DNA from 2 places in the Gordonia sp. YY1 genome. Region 2 is predicted to be linked to the other one. Evidence: riboswitches for the same ligand, from Rfam matches in the RefSeq annotation. Region 2 holds a riboswitch; the other holds the start of a gene.
The links. Region 2 has a riboswitch for cobalamin ahead of BPODLACK_RS14470 (FecCD family ABC transporter permease). Riboswitches for the same ligand answer to the same signal wherever they lie in the genome.

Region 1: it holds a riboswitch for cobalamin, as region 2 does, so the genes downstream of both, BPODLACK_RS13890 (CbtB domain-containing protein) here and BPODLACK_RS14470 (FecCD family ABC transporter permease) in region 2, are expected to answer to the same signal.

Annotation. Positions count from the first base shown of each region.
Region 1 is NZ_WXYI01000009.1:139,403-145,059, reverse strand. It holds gene BPODLACK_RS13895 (ATP-dependent helicase) at 1-2,470, opposite strand, end outside; cobalamin riboswitch at 2,486-2,655, shown strand; gene BPODLACK_RS13890 (CbtB domain-containing protein) at 2,696-2,929, shown strand; gene BPODLACK_RS13885 (CbtA family protein) at 2,964-3,797, shown strand; gene BPODLACK_RS13880 (histidine phosphatase family protein) at 3,816-4,301, shown strand; gene BPODLACK_RS13875 (acyl-CoA dehydrogenase family protein) at 4,414-5,637, shown strand.
Region 2 is NZ_WXYI01000010.1:74,243-79,899, reverse strand. It holds gene BPODLACK_RS14485 (bifunctional adenosylcobinamide kinase/adenosylcobinamide-phosphate guanylyltransferase) at 1-805, shown strand, start outside; partial or broken gene BPODLACK_RS14480 (ABC transporter substrate-binding protein) at 846-1,920, opposite strand; gene BPODLACK_RS14475 (ABC transporter ATP-binding protein) at 1,917-2,741, opposite strand; gene BPODLACK_RS14470 (FecCD family ABC transporter permease) at 2,741-3,793, opposite strand; cobalamin riboswitch at 3,866-4,047, opposite strand; gene BPODLACK_RS14465 (L-lactate dehydrogenase) at 4,169-5,122, shown strand; gene BPODLACK_RS14460 (excalibur calcium-binding domain-containing protein) at 5,260-5,532, shown strand.

The sequences.
Region 1 (5,657 bases), on a different contig from region 2:
ACTTGGATGCCACCGAGAGCAATTGGGCGCTGCGCTGGCGCTGCTGCCAGAGCGGTGCGCGGCGTCCCGGATCGCGGCGGGGCAGAAGCAGTGCACGCGCGGCACATTCGCGGAATCTCGAGGCGAACATCGACGAGTCGGCGAGACCGTCGGTGACGAGTTGTTCGACCTCGTCGGGGTCGAGGAGGAAGACATCGGCGCCCGGGGGCGCGTCGTCGGTGTCGGGGAGGCGGAGGATGATCCCGTCGTCGGACGCGGTGGTGGCGCCTTCTATGCCGAGCGTCGCGAGGAGTCGCTGGGAGATGGCGCTCGCCCACGGTGCGTGGACCCGCAGACCGTACGGGGAGTGCAGGATGACGCGCCAGTCGCCGAGTTCGTCGCGGAACCGTTCGACGACGAGTGTCCGGTCGGTGGGGACATGTCCGGTCGCCTCGCGTTGTTCGGCGATGAGGGTGGCGAGGTTGGTGCGGGCGTTCTCGGTCAGCCCGAGGCGCTCGGCGTGGGTGTCGAGCTTCCCGGGGTCGGCGATGGACCCGGTGAATGCCCCGATCGCCGCGCCGAGTTCGGCGGGACGCCCGATCGCGTCGCCGATCCAGAACGGCAGCCGGCCGGGTTGGCCGAACGCCGGCGACACCAGGACACGGTCGTGGGTGATGTCCTCGATCCGCCAGCTCGTCGCGCCCAGCGCGAACACATCGCCGACCCGCGACTCGTAGACCATCTCCTCATCGAGTTCGCCCACGCGCGTTGACTTTTCGCCGGTATCGATGCGGCCCGCTCGCTGCGCTCCCGGCGCCGAGACCATGAAGACGCCGAAGAGTCCGCGGTCGGGGATCGACCCACCGGAGGTGACCGCGAGTCGTTGGGCGCCACGGCGACCCGTGATCACGCCCGCGTCGCGATCCCAGTTGACCCGGGGGCGCAGTTCGGCGAACTCGTCGGAGGGGAACCGTCCGGCGATGAGATCGAGCGTCGCGTCGAAGACCCCGCGTCCGAGATCTTTGTAGGGAGCGGCCCGGCGGACCACCTCGTACCAGTGGTCGACCTCGAGATCGTCGACGGCGGCGGCCGCGATGGTCTGCTGGGCAAGGATGTCCAGGGGATTCTGGGGAACCTTGATCTCCTCGATCGCACCGTCGAGCATGCGCTCGACGGTGACCGTGCAGTGCAGCAGGTCGGTGCGGTGTTTGGGGTAGAGGATGCCCTGGCTGATCTCGCCCACCTGGTGGCCCGCGCGGCCGATACGTTGCAGACCGCTCGCGACCGACGGCGGTGCCTCGACCTGGATCACCAGATCCACCGCACCCATGTCGATGCCGAGTTCCAGCGAACTGGTCGCCACCACGCACGCGAGACGACCGGCCTTGAGGTCGTCTTCGATCTGGGCGCGGTGCTCCTTGCTCACCGAACCGTGGTGGGCACGCGCGAGAACGGCTTCGGCGCCGGAGCTCGCCCCGCTGCCCATCACGAACGCGGGGGCCCCGCCCGCGACCGTCGGATTGGCCCTGGGTTCGGTGGTTGCGCCCTGTCGCCCGGCGTGGATCTCGTTGAGCCGCGCGGTCAGCTTCTCGGCGAGGCGTCGCGAGTTCGCGAACACGATCGTCGCCCGGTTGGCCTCGATCTGGTCGACGATCGACGCCTCGACGTACGGCCACAGCGAACCGGCGGTGGGAGAGAAGGCATCGTCGAGTTCGGCCGGGTCGGCGCCGTCGGGACCGGGGGCCGGCGGGATGTTGGCCATGTCCTCGACCGGGACGTCGACGCGGAGGTCGAAGGTCTTGTCGGCCTTCGGTTTGACCACCTGGCACGGGGCCGACCCGGACAGGAACCCGGCGACGACCTCGGGTGGCCGCACGGTCGCCGACAGGCCGATCCGCTGAGCGGGCTTCTCGAGCAGCTCGTCGAGGCGCTCGAGGGTCAGCGCCAGGTGCGTGCCGCGTTTGGTCGCGGCGACCGCGTGCACCTCGTCGACGATGATCGCCTCGACGTTCGTGAGACTCTCCCGCGCCGCCGAGGTCAGCATGAGGTAGAGCGACTCCGGGGTGGTGATCAGGATGTCGGGCGGGGTTTTTACCAGGGCGCGACGGTCGGCCGCCGAGGTGTCGCCGGAGCGGACGCCGACCGTGATGTTCGGTTCGGGCAGGTTCAGTTCCTGCGCGGCGCGGGTGATGCCGGTGAGCGGCGCGCGCAGGTTGCGCTCCACGTCGACGGCGAGCGCCTTCAGCGGCGAGATGTAGACGACCTTCGTGCCCGGACGGCGTGCAGCGGTGTCGGCGGCGAGCCGGTCGAGGGCCCAGAGGAACGCCGCCAGGGTCTTGCCGGAGCCGGTCGGTGCGATGACCAGCGTGTTCGCGCCGTCGGCGATCGAGGTCCAGGCGCCCTTCTGCGCCGCGGTCGGCTTGGTGAACGCCCCGGTGAACCATCGCCGGGTGGGGGCGGTGAAGCGGTCGAGTACCGAAGGGCGGGGCATCTCTCCACTATGTCGCACATGTGTGACAGGTCGGGGTATACAGTCATCTCACGCCTGTACGGGGAATCCGGTGAGAATCCGGAACGGTCGCGCCACTGTGAACGACGAACCGGACGCGGTCGAGGATTTCGACGGTGCCTGGGGAAGACGTGAGTCAGGATGCCGTGCCGGCGAGTAACTGATCCACCACACTCACCGACGCGAGATCGGCGAAAGGACATCCCGATGACAGCTCCCCGTACGTCCGAAGCAGTCATACCCGCACCGCGCGCTCTGGCGGTACCGAATCTGTCGGTCGCCGGCGCGGCGCTCTGGCTGAGCCTCACCGTGCTGCTGGCCGGGCTCGCCTACTACTTCCTCGGCTACGACCAGGGTGTCGTCTCCGTCTTCGGCGAGGATACGCACGTGCACGAGTTCGTGCACGACGCCCGCCACTTCCTCGGCTTTCCCTGCCACTGAGTCGTTCTGACCCGATCGGTAGGGACAAGTTCACATGGAGAAGAGATTCATCGGCGCAGGCCTGCTGTCGGGCCTGATCGCCGGCATCCTGTCGTTCGTCTTCGCACGGTTCTACATCGAACCCGTGGTGTCGAAGGCCGTCGACTACGAGGGCGCCCGCTCAGAGGCCGAGGAGACACTGGCCCATGCCGCCGAGGCGGGTGGCCACCACCACGGCGACGGCGGTGAGGTCTTCACCCGCGCCATGCAGGAGAACCTGGGCGCCGGCGTCGGCAACCTGGTGTTCGCGCTGTGCATGGGGGCGTTCTTCGCGGTCGCCTTCACCGTGCTGTGGAGCTACCTCGGCAACCGGTATCCCGCCACCGATGCCCGCGCGGTCGCCGGAGTGACCGGTGCGATCGGTTTCGTGGCCGTCTTCGGCGTGCCGTACTTCGCCTACCCGGCCAATCCGCCGGCCGTAGGGGACGACGACACGATCGGGGATCGCACCGGCGCCTTCCTGACCATCACCGTCGTGTCGCTGGTGCTGGCGATCGCAGCCGTCGTACTCGCGCTGTGGCTGCGTCCGCGGATCGGCGGGTTGGTGTCGGCGGTCGTGGGCGGCGCGGCGTATCTGACAGCGGTCGGTATCACGATCGCGTTCCTGCCGTCGTTCAGCGAGGTGCCCGATCCGGTGCGCGACGACACCGGTCAGATCGTGTTCCCGGGATTCCCGGCGGATGTGGTCGCCGACTTCCGCGTGTACACGATCACCAACCAGGTCATCCTGTGGACGGTGCTGACGGTGACCTTCGCGCTGATCCTCGGCGCGATGGCGCGGTCGAAGAACCCGACCGCGCGCCGGACGGTCGACGCCACCGAGAACTGAACGGGCCGGGACGTTCTCATGCAGATCATCACTGCCGGGCGCGCCGGTCCCAACAGATCGGTGCGCTTCGGCGGTGATGCGCCGCTGGACGAGCGCGGGCGGCGCGACATCGAAGCGCTCGCCGCATCGGTCGCCGGACCGGTGACCCGCTGCGGACCCGAGGCCGCGACCCGCGAGACTGCCCGGCTCCTGGGCGGGCGGCCGGACGTCGACGACGCGCTCCGGACACTCGACGTCGGTTCCTGGGCGGGATCGACGCCCGAGGAGATCGACCCGCGCGACCTCGCGACCTTCTTCACCGACCCGGCGGCCCGGCCCCACGGCGGCGAGAGCGTGGAGGTATTCGTGCGCAGGGTGCACGCCTGGCGCGACCACCACGACACCGCGATGGCCTCGATCGTGGTCGCGATGCCCGTCGCCCAGGCGCTCCTGTGCGACGACCCCGCCCGATACTTCGGGATCGAGGTCCGTCCGGCGGCCGCCTACCTCTGGTCGAGACCCTGAAGAAACGAATTCGCGCAGACGTACCTAGACATCCTGAGTGACTCCTGACACAGTTGAGTCGGCAAAACTGAAACGTGTTCGCCCCGGCGGGCACCGGTCTGGGAGAGTGACGATGTTCGAGTGGTCCGAAGAAGATCTGATGGTGCGGGACGCGCTGCGCGCGTTCATCGACAAGGAGATCCGGCCACATCTCGACGAGCTCGAGTCCGGCGTACTGCCCCCGTACGACATCACCCGCAAGCTGCTGTCGACCTTCGGGGTCGATGCGATGGCCAAGGATGCGCTGGAGAAGGAACTCGCCGCAGAAGCCAACGGGGAGAAGAAATCTTCCGGTGACGGCGGCGGTATGGGCGGCTCGATGTTCATGATGGTCAACATCGAGCTCGCGGGTGTGTGCCTGGGTCTCGTCGCGTCGCTGGGTGTGAGCATGGGCTTGACCGCCTCGACGATCCGCGGCAAGGGCACGCTCGCGCAGAAGAAGCGCTGGCTGCCCGAGCTGGTCACGATGGAGAAGGTCGGCGCCTGGGCGATCACCGAACCCGATTCGGGCTCCGACGCGCTCGGCGGCATGAAGACGACCGTCCGCCGCGATGGTGACGACTACATCCTGAACGGGCAGAAGACGTTCATCACCAACGGCCCGTACGCCGACACCATCGTCGTGTTCGCGAAACTCGACGACGGCAGCGGAACGCCCATGCGTGACCGCAAGGTGCTGTCCTTCGTCCTCGACAAGGGGATGCCGGGGCTCACCCAGGGCAAGCCGTTCAAGAAGATGGGCATGATGAGCTCGCCGACCGGTGAGCTGTTCTTCGACAACGTCCGGGTCGGCAAGGACCGTCTGCTCGGCGAGACCGAGGACACCGGGGGAGATTCCCGTGGTTCCGAAGGCGCGAAGGCCGGCTTCACCGCCGAACGTGTCGGCATCGCCGCACTGTCGCTGGGCATCATCAACGAGGCGCAGCGACTGTCGATCGACTACGCCAAGACGCGCAAGCTGTGGGGTCAGGAGATCGCCCAGTTCCAGCTCATCCAGCTCAAGCTCGCCGAGATGGAGATCGCCCGGATCAACGTGCAGAACATGCTCTTCAGCGCGATCGAGCGGGGCAAGGCGGGTAAGCCGCTGAGCCTGTCGGAGGCGTCGGCGATGAAGCTCTACTCGTCGAAGGCCGCCACCGAAGTGGCGATGGAGGCCGTCCAGCTGTTCGGCGGCAACGGATACATGGCCGAGTACCGGGTCGAGCAGCTCGCGCGAGATGCGAAGTCGCTCATGATCTACGCCGGCAGCAACGAGATCCAGGTGACCCACGTCGCCAAGGGGCTGCTGCGCGGCTGACCGGCGAACCGCACCGAGCG
Region 2 (5,657 bases):
TGAGTGGTTCGGGGCGGTCGCGGGCGCCGCATTCGACGCGGTCTTCCTCGAGGAGACCTTCGGCGATCGCGAGGACCTCTCCGACGGTCATCTGGGGTTGACCGGTTTCGCGACGATGGTCGAGGCCATGCGGAAGGTCGGTGCCGTCGTCGACTCCACCGACGTCGTGGCAGTTCACCTGGGACACCACAATCCGCCGGTCGGCACGCTGCGCGAGCGGCTTCGAGGTCTGGGTGCGCGCGCGGGACGAGACGGGGAGGTGCTCGACATGGGTGGACCGGTGCGGCGTCGGGTCTTCGTCACCGGCGGAGCGAGGTCGGGGAAGTCTCGGTACGCCGAAGGCCTGCTGGCCGGCGTCGACGACGTCGTCTATGTCGCTGCGGGCGGTCCGCGCACCGGCGATCCCGAATGGGAGCGCCGTGTCGAAAGCCACCGCCGGCGCCGGCCGGCGTCGTGGACGACGGTCGAGGACACCGACGTCGCCGGTGTCCTGCGGTCGGCGGCTCAGCCGGTCCTCGTCGACTGCCTCGGTACCTGGCTGACCGCCCGGATCGATCACCACAATGCCTGGGAGAAGGGCGATCTGGACACCATGCGAGCCGATGTCGACCATCTCCTGGACGCTTGGCGGACCTGTGCGGTCCCGGTCGTCGCGGTCAGCAACGAGGTCGGCAGCGGTGTCGTCCCGGCCACCGCGTCGGGCCGGTTGTTCCGCGACGAGCTCGGCCGTCTGAACGCCGGAATCGCCGACCTCGCCGACGAGGTGGTTCTCATGGTCGCCGGGCAGCCGGTCACCATCCGCTGAACCGCCCGCAGCATCGCCACTTCCGGGATGGGGTGACGGCTCAGTTCAGCCAGTCGTTGCCGCCGAGACCCAGCTGCCGGACGTCGAGGGTGGGGGTGATCCCCGACGCGGGGACGAGATCATGTGCCTCGAGGACCGACCGCAAGGTCTCGGCCGCGTCGATGTTGAGCGGACTCGACACCCACATCGCATAGGGAAGGTTCACAAAGCGGTTCTCGCGCACGGCCTTCAGGTTGCGGCCGGCCGGATTCGTGCGCAGCGCCTCGATCTTCGGCTCGACGGACTGGCCGGGATAGTCGACGAAGACGATCAGATCGGGGTCGGCCGTGGTGATCCGCTCCCAGCTGACCGCGGTCCAGGTGTCCTGGACGTCCTCGGTGGCGTTCCGCGCGCCCGCGGCGTCGATGATGCCCTGCGGTCCGCCGAAAGCGCCCGACGAGAAGATGGTGTCGGAGACGCTGTCGAAGACGAAGACCGTCGGCTTCTCCGTCGGTTGCGGTGCGCTGCGGAGGCTTTCGAGGCGGTCGGCGATCTCGTCGGCCGCCTTCGCCCCTTGCTCGGGATTGCCGGTGATGGTGCCGATGTTGCGCAGGTCGGTGTCGAGCGCGACCCATGGATCCATCGTGCCCCGCGGTGCCTGACCGTCGGCCTGACGGCATGCCTCCGAGAGCTGGTACACGTCGATGCCGTGCGAGGCCAGGATCTCCGGGGTGATCCCGCGGGACTCACTCATGCCGTAGTTGTATCCGGCGTACAGGACCTCAGGTTTGGCCCCCGACGATGTTCTCGAGCGTGGGCGGTTCGGTGGCTACCTCGTCGAGCGTGTCGACCTGCGGGCCGTATTCGAGTCGGAGAACGTCCTTGTCGCGCGCGAGCGCGCTGACGGCGACCATCTTGTCGCGTGCGCCGGCCGCCAGCGCGATCGCGATCATCCCGCCGTCGTTGGCGAACAGCCGATCGAGAGGCTGGTCGAAAGTGACCTCGGCGCCGCAGTTGGTGACGGTCACGGTGTCGGATGCGGTGGCGTCGGACTCGGTGCCGCAGCCTGCGGCCACCCCTAGGAGAACGGTTACGGGGGCGAGTGTGGGTGCGACTCGGGTGATGGTGCGGTTCATCGGTTTTCCTTGCTGGTGTGGGCCTGCTGCGCAGTGATGGGAGAGTTCAACAGGAGATGCGGGAGACCGGTCTCGGGGTGCGACACGACGGTGCCGGACACATCGAAGACCGAGGTAAGCAGATCGGGTGTCAACACCTCGACCGGCGGGCCGTGCGCGGTGATGCCGCCGTCGAAAACGACAGCGACGGAGTCGAAATGGCGGAGGACGAGGTCCAGGTCGTGCATGGCGGCGATGACCGTGGCGTCGAGGTCGTCGAGGATCTGCATCAACCGCAGCCGCCAGGCCGCGTCGAGATGGTTCGTCGGCTCGTCGAGAACGACGATCGGCGTCTGCTGGGCGATCGCGCGGGCGAGCACGACTCGATGCCGTTCGCCGCCCGACAGATGCATACACGACCGGCGTTCCCAACCGCCCAGTCCCACCTGCTCCAAAGCGGACCGGATGATCTCGTGGTCGTCGGAATTGCCTGTGGACCAGGCAGACCGGTACGGCGTGCGTCCGAGGCCGACCGCTTCGGCGACCGTGAGTTCGGCCGACGGATGTTCATCCTGACCGACGACCGCGATCGACAGCGCACGACGCCGCGCGGGAAGACGATCGAGATCGTCGCCGGCCAACCGGATACGCCCGGTCGCCGGTCTCTCGAGACCGCACAGGGTCCGGAGCAACGTGCTCTTCCCCGCCCCGTTCGGGCCGACGATGGCGAGGCGGGTTCCGGCCGGGACGTCGAGGTCCACCTCGCGCAGGATCGTGCGGCCCCCACGACGACAGCTGACGGCGCTCGCGCACAGGGTCATCGAACGTGTGCCGGAGCTCATCAGGACCCGCCGCCGAACACGTACTGGCGTCGTCCCATCAAGAACAGGAAGATGGGTGCGCCGATCAGTCCGGTCACGATGCCCAGCGGCATCTCGCGTGGTGAGGCCGCCACTCGTGAGATGACATCGACCCACACGAGGAACAGGGCACCGCCGCAGACCGCGACGGGGATCATCGCCCGGTGCGTCGCGCCGACCAGCAGGCGAGCGGCGTGGGGGACGATCAATCCCACGAATCCGATTCCGCCCGCGACCGCGACCAGGACTCCGACGAGAATGCCCTGGACCGCGAACAACGCGTTCCGCATGGCACGCACGGGAACCCCGAGGGACGTCGCGGTGTCGGTGCCGGCCGCGTAGGCGTCGAGCCAGGAGTGGATCGCCAGCATCGCGAACACCGTGAGGGCGACGACGACGCCGGCGATCTGGACTTTCGCCCAGGTCGCGCCGGCGACGCTGCCCAGCATCCAGAACATCACGTTGTCGGCGGCATGCGGGTCCGCGGCGGTGAACACCAGCAACGAGGACAGCGCCATGAACGCCGACGACAGGACCACCTCGGAGAGGATCAGGCGCAAGGCGGTCAGTCCGCCCTGCGCCCGGGCCACCGCGTACACGGTGACCGACGCCACAAGTGCGCCGACCAGGGCGCCGCCGGACAACGCCCAGACGCCGAGGGCGGCAAACGAACCGAGCGTGATGACGGCCGTGGCGCCGACCGCGGCTCCGGCGGACACGCCCAGAAGGTACGGCTCGGCGAGCGGATTGCGGACAAGGGCCTGCATGACTGCACCGGCGAGGGCCAGACCGGCGCCGACGATCGCCGCGAGAACCGAACGCGGCAAACGTAGATCCCAGATGATGACGGAGTGGGCGGCGTCGAGCTCGTCACCCCGGAGACGCCCGGCGACGGTACGCCAGACATCACCGATGGGTATGGTCTCGGCGCCGAAAGCGGTGGCGACAGTAATGCTCACCAGGGTGAGAACGAGAAGGATCAGGGCAAGAGGCATCGACGGAAGTCGCCCTACCGACGTGTCGGTGGCGATCATCGTCGTGCCGTCGGGAGGACGGGGCACGGGTGGTACTGCCTTCGGTCTGGGCATCTGTGCGCGAGATACCGGGTGGACTCGACGAGAACGGCAGGTATTCGGACTCGGGTTCGTCCGGACCCGACGCCTTCCCGGGTTGCCCCAGTGGCTTGATGTCGGGTCCGTCCCCCATACCGCTGCGCGCCAGTCCTGGATTCGCACCAGGTTCCCTGGCACCCGCTTGTGCAGGTGCGACCGATCTCTCCGGTGAGGTTAGCAATACGGACACCGAGGCCCCACCCTCGCGTAGCCGGGCGAGTGCAGCCCGGAGGTCGTAGGCTGGGGCCGGCAGAGCAACGACCAGACGCGAATCGAACCGAGGCGGACGGTGATCCGATGGACGGACGGCCCACGAAACTGGCCATCATCGGCGCGGGCGCGGTGGGCACCGCGATCGCCTACTCAGCACTGATCCGGGGGGTCGCGCGGACCGTCGCCCTGCTGGACATCAAGGCGACGAAGGTCACCGCGGAAGTGCTCGACCTGTCGCACGGTCTCGAGTTCGTGCCCCGTGCCGACATCATCGGCTCCGACGACGTGTCGGTGTGCGCCGGCGCCGACGTCGTCGTGTTCACGGCCGGCGCCAAGCAGAAGCCGGGTCAGTCGCGTCTCGAATTGGCCGAGGCGACAATAGGTTTGACACGATCGATTCTGCCCGGTGTGCTCGAGGTCGCGCCGAATGCGATCTACCTCATGGTGACCAACCCGGTCGACGTCGTCACCTACGCCGCCCAGCGGGTCACCGGCCTGCCGTCGAATCGGCTGTTCGGTTCCGGAACCGTTCTCGACTCGTCGCGCTTGCGGTTCCTCATCGCGCAGCACTGCGGTGTGGCGGTCCAGAGTGTGCATTCCTATATCGTCGGCGAACACGGCGACAGCGAGATCCCGCTGTGGTCTTCGGCGACGATCGGCGGGGTGCCGCTGACATCCTGGAAGGCCTTGCCCGGCCGACCGGCCATGGACTCCGTTGCCCGCGAACGCATTCGGTCTGAGGTCGTGCACGCCGCCTACGCGATCATCGAAGGCAAGGGTGCGACCAACTACGCCATCGGCCTCGCCGCCACCCGGATCGTCGAAGCTGTGCTCGGCGACGAACACCGGGTGCTGCCCGTCTCGACGGTCGCCTCCGGGTTCCCCGGGCTCGAGGACGTATGTCTGTCCCTGCCGACGGTCGTCGACCGCGGTGGTGCGCAGACGCGACTCGAGGTGCCGCTGTCGCCGGACGAGGAGGCGGGTCTGCTCGTATCGGCCGAGACCCTGCGCGGGATGCAGGCGCGATTCGGGTTGTAGCGCGCTCCTTCGGTCCCGTGACGACCTTGCATGGCGCACTGTCCATCGGCCGGACCAATCTCGCGACACAACGCGGATACCGACGACGCTGCCGGGTTAGCTTTGCCTGGTCACATCGGTCTAGGGAGAGTTCGACGATGAGTGCTTCGCGAAAGATGGTTCTGGGGTTCGTCGCTGCGGCGTCGATGGCAGTCGCGCCGCTGATGGTCGCGGCACCCGCGTCGGCCGCGACCGACTACGCCAACTGCACGGCACTCAACGCCGACCACCCGCACGGCGTCGGCGAGCCCGGTGCCGTCGATTCGACCTCCAGCACCCCGGTCACGAACTTCACCGTCGACCAGGCCCTCTACGACGCCAACGACGAGAGCGATCGCGACAAGGACGGCATCGCCTGCGAGAAGCAGTGACCGCGATTCCACTCCGGTGACGTGTTCACCCCGCGTCGTGTTCGGCGAGACCCGCGCGACATCGCCCGCTGGTTGTCCGCGGGCGGAGCTCCCGACCCTGGCCTTTCCGGCCCGTCGGCGGCCCG